DNA from 2 places in the Chelatococcus sp. HY11 genome. Region 2 is predicted to be linked to the other one. Evidence: predicted binding sites of a transcription regulator. Region 2 holds the regulator's gene; the other holds the start of a gene.

Region 1 (2,400 bases), 330 kb from region 2:
GCCGAAGGCGGCGGCGCGCCATTCTGGGCCACGGCGGGCAGTGAGACACTCGACAGAGCCACCGGAAGAAAAATCGCGGCAGCCAGAATTCTGGCGGATAGGAAGGCAGATTTCATGGCGTATGGTCCGGTTCGCGCTCAGTCACGAGCTCAGCGTGGCGAGAAACGTGCTCATTGAGCATGCGTTTATTCAGTGGTGGATTTCTCGGCGCCGTATCGACCAGAGCGTCGATTTCCTTCAGGATCTCGCTGCGAGTCGGCTCCGGCCAGTAGTGGAGCCCCAGATGTTCGAGTACCATGAGGCCCTCAAGCGCGAGGAAGGCGAGCAACGCGCCGCGGGTGTTGCTCGATGCCTCAAGTACTTCAGCAAGTTCTTGGCGGAAGGCGTTCTGCAGCGTCAGCTGTAGTTCGGTGTCTTGCGCTAGAGCAGCGCAGAGGCTGATCGCGACAGCCGGGCTATCGCGATATCGCACCGTCCTGGCTGCTGCGATGCGGCCGTGAATCTTTGCGTCGGGGAGGCCGCCAAGCTGCTTCGTCGCAACGGTTATGCGGTCTTTTTCTTCCGCGAACCTGCGTTTGATAACCGCCTTTATCAGCGCTTGCTTGGATTTGAAGTCGTAGAGCACGCTGGTTTTGCTGATGCCCGCCTCATGCGCGACGGCGTCGAGTGTCAGCCTTGCGGCTCCATCGCGAACGACGACGGCCTCGGCCGCATCCAGGATACTCTCCTGGTTGATAACTCTCGGGCGCGACATGGAATTCAACCGAAATTAATTTCCGACCGTTTGGTTTTTAATTGCCGGACTTTCGTTGTCAACAGCGGTTGATGATATGCAAAGGACGGGCGCTTGAGTGGCACGCTCCCGTAATAGGCGGAAAAATAAGGGATTTTCTATTTTGCCAAGCCTAGATTGAAAGGAGGTGGGACTTTTGAGCTGTGCGCTGCAGCACATTCGAGGCGACCGTGGCCGGGCGGGAGGTTCGCCTGACGCCACACATTTGAAGGGCGTCATCGAGCCGTCATTGGGTTGTCAACGCCGCGACATCGGCAAGCGTCAGCTTGCCGGCGGTTTTCTCTCCTTGAAGGATCAATGATGATTGCCCGTCTTTTGCTTGCGATGCCCCTGACGGTGGTGCTCGCGGGAACCGCTTTCGCCCAGCAGGCCGCGCCTGCCACGCTCGCCGGTCACGCGATCCTGCCGGCAAAGAGCTTCGTCGAGGCCCCGGCCGATGCTCCCGCCGACCTCAAGACATCGGGCAAGTTCACGACTGGCAAGCGCGTTGAGGCGATCGGCTCGGTCGAGGGTCTTTCGAACGGGCGCCCCACCGGCATGAAGGTGCCGTTCACTGGCCAGCCGCTGCAGGGGCATTCCGGCATCAAGAAGATGGCTGACGGCACATTCTGGGTGTTGACCGACAACGGCATGGGCGCCAGGGCGAACTCCCCGGATTCCATGCTGTATCTCAATCACTACCGCATCGACTGGGACAAGGGCACGGTCGAGCGCCTGGGGACGGTCTTCCTCAGTGATCCCGACAAGAAGGTGCCGTTCCGCATCGCGAATGAAGCGACTGACAAGCGCTACCTCACGGGTTCGGATTTTGATCCCGAGAGCTTCCAGATCATCGGCGACAAGATCTGGATCGGCGAGGAATTCGGTCCTTACCTCATCCGCACGGACATGACCGGCAAGGTCGAGGCCGTCGTCGAGACGATGGTCGATGGCAAGCCTGCGCGTTCGCCGGACCATTACGCCGTGACGACGCCGGCCGCCCCCAACCAGCCGGTCGCGTTCAATGTGCGCCGCTCGAAGGGCTATGAGGGCATGGCCGCGTCGAAAGACGGGCGCTTCCTTTATCCGCTTCTCGAGGGTCCCTTGTGGGATGCCGAGACGAAGGATTGGGAAAAGACCGCCGATGGCAAGGAGTATCTCCGTATCCTGGAGTTCGATGTTGCCGCGGAGAAGTGGACCGGCCGCCATTGGAAATTCGTTCTTGAGCAGAACGGTAATGCCATCGGCGACTTCAACATGATCGACCCGACCATGGGCTTGATCATCGAGCGCGACAATGGGGAAGGCACCGCCGACAAGGCTTGCCCCGAAGGCCAGAAGCGGCCCGACTGCTTTGCGGATATCGCGAAGTTCAAGCGCGTCTACAAGATTGAGCTCAACGACGCCAATGCCAACGGCGTCGCGCGCAAGGTCGCCTATATCGATCTCTTGAAGATAGCCGATCCGAACAAGAAGGCGCGCAAGCCGTTGAACGGCGACGTGCTGACCTTCCCCTTCTTCACCATCGAGGATGTCGATCTGGTCGATGATCGCCACATCATCGTCGGCAACGACAACAACCTGCCGTTCTCGACGAGCCGCGAACCGAATGTGCAGGACGACAACGA
Region 2 (2,400 bases):
ATATCGTCTCATCCTTCGACGAGGATCTCGACGAACTGCGGACCAGGATCGTCGAGATGGGCGGCGTCGCCGAGAAGATGCTCGCCGACTCCACGCTGGCACTGGTCAAGCGCGACAGCGCGCTTGCCCAGTCAGTCATCTCCGCCGACGCCCGTCTCGACGGGCTGCAGCGCGATGTCGAAGAGCTCGCCGTGCTCACCATCGCGCGGCGCCAGCCCATGGCGGTCGACCTGCGCGAACTGGTCTCGGTCATCCGCGTGGCGGCCGATCTCGAGCGCATCGGCGACCTCGCCAAGAACACGAGCAAGCGCGTCGTCGCCATCAGCGGCGAGGCACAGCCGCAGAAGCTCGTGATCGGCGTGCAGCACATGAGCGATCTCGTGCAGGAGCAGCTCAAGGACGTGCTCGATGCCTATGTGCAGCGGGATGACGCGCAGGCGCTCGACGTTTGGCAGCGTGATGACCGCATCGACGCGCTGTACACGTCGATCTTCCGTGAGCTGCTCACCTATATGATGGAAGATCCGCGCAACATCACGTTCTGCACGCACCTTCTGTTCCTCGCCAAGAACATTGAGCGCATCGGCGACCACACCACCAATATCGCCGAGACGGTTCATTATCTGGCGACAGGCGTCACGCTGTCCGTGGACCGCCCGAAGGGCGATACCTCAAGCTTCACCAAGGCACCAACAGATCCCAGCAACTGATCCCACTGATCCTGTGAACCGGGGGGCCAGGACAACAGTGGAACCATAGGACTTTCGATGGGACCACGTATTCTGATCGTCGAGGACGAGGAGCCGCTGACGCTGCTCCTCCGTTACAACCTCGAGGCCGAGGGCTATACCGTCGACAGCGTCGCCCGTGGCGATGAGGCTGAAATCCGGCTGCGCGAGGCGGTGCCGGATCTCGTGTTGCTGGACTGGATGCTGCCGGGACTTTCCGGCATCGAGCTGTGCCGGCGCATCCGTGCGCGCGAGGAGACCGAGCGGCTGCCGATCATCATGTTGACGGCACGCGGCGAGGAGACCGAGCGTGTGCGGGGTCTCGCCACCGGTGCCGACGACTACATCGTCAAGCCCTTCTCGGTGCCGGAGCTGTTGGCGCGCGTCCGCGCCCTGCTGCGGCGCGCCAAGCCTGGACAGGTCGCGGCGCAGCTCGTCGCCGGTGACATTGAACTTGATCGAGAAACCCATCGGGTCAAGCGCGGCGGCCGGGAACTGCATCTCGGACCGACGGAATTCAAGCTGCTCGAGTTCCTGATGCAGAGCCCAGGTCGTGTCTTCACCCGCGAGCAGCTTCTCGACCGGGTCTGGGGCCACGACGTGTATATCGACGAGCGGACCGTCGACGTGCATGTGGGGCGCTTGCGCAAGGCCATCAACCGCATGCGCCGGCCCGATCCGATCCGCACGGTGCGCGGTGCCGGCTATTCCTTCGACGAGACCTTCGCCAAGGCTGGCTGAAGCCGGTCGATCACAGTCCCGTCGTCTCACTCCCAAAAAAGGCCGCCACGATCGCGTCGTGGCGGCCTTCTTCAGGACCCCTATATTTGCCGGCTATCCGCGGTTGCCCGGGCAGCGGCTTCAGATCAAGCCCGCTTGCGATCCCGCCTGCGGTCGGCGACAGGCTGATAGGCAATGCGCGCGTGGTGCGAACAATAGGGCATACCGAGTTCCGAACGCGCCCCGCAGAAGCGGAACTCCGGCGTCGTCGGATCGCCCATGGGCCATCGGCACATGGATTCACGGAGTTCCATGATGGTGACCCTCTCCGACATGGGGATCACCACGTCCTCGCGGGGCTGAGGCAGGCGCACAAGCACCGGGGCGGCCTCGGCGACAGGCTGGGGAGCGAGCGCCGCATTGGTCCGCATCGGGCCCGACGTGGTGGCGGCCGGGGCCGGAGCCGTGACACCGGGCTGCCGGACCGGCTTGCGCGGACGTGGCGCCGAACTGGCGGTGCTCTTCGCGCGCCCGGACAGGCCGAGGCGGTGCACCTTGCCGATGACGGCGTTGCGGGTGATGCCGCCCAGTTCGGCGGCGATCTGACTGGCGCTGAGGCCATCAGACCAGAGCTTGCGCAAGAGCTCTACGCGCTCATCGCTCCAAGATTGGCTCGGGTCGGTCATCGCCTTCTCCGTCAGCGGTTGCAGTGCGCGGAATCCCTTATTTTTCGCGGCCAGCCCGACAGGAGCCAAACCCCGTTGCATGTTGACAACGAACGCGAATGATAAGTTCCGCTACACGAGATGTCGTAGTCGTTGAAGGCGAAACTACAATATGCCCGGACTCGGGGGCAAGAGTCCCCCCGCCACACCTGCCGTTTTCCCCAAGAACCTCGTGTGAGGGCTCAAGGCGAAAAGCGTCTTCCGTTCCGGCACATATCAATTTCTGC

The links. Region 2 encodes PhoB, which activates phosphate uptake and scavenging genes when phosphate is short. Its sites were predicted from a motif close to TGTCATNNANCTGTCAT; they were not measured.
Region 1: the regulator PhoB is predicted to act here: its motif matches at 1,007-1,023, upstream of KIO74_RS10900 (esterase-like activity of phytase family protein).

Annotation. Positions count from the first base shown of each region.
Region 1 is NZ_JAHBRX010000001.1:2,385,417-2,387,816, reverse strand. Features, by position in the region: gene KIO74_RS10910 (efflux RND transporter periplasmic adaptor subunit) at 1-116, opposite strand, end outside; gene KIO74_RS10905 (TetR/AcrR family transcriptional regulator) at 113-754, opposite strand; gene KIO74_RS10900 (esterase-like activity of phytase family protein) at 1,094-2,400, shown strand, end outside.
Region 2 is NZ_JAHBRX010000001.1:2,719,070-2,721,469, forward strand. Features, by position in the region: gene phoU (phosphate signaling complex protein PhoU) at 1-710, shown strand, start outside; gene phoB (phosphate regulon transcriptional regulator PhoB) at 768-1,469, shown strand; gene KIO74_RS12455 (GcrA family cell cycle regulator) at 1,595-2,134, opposite strand.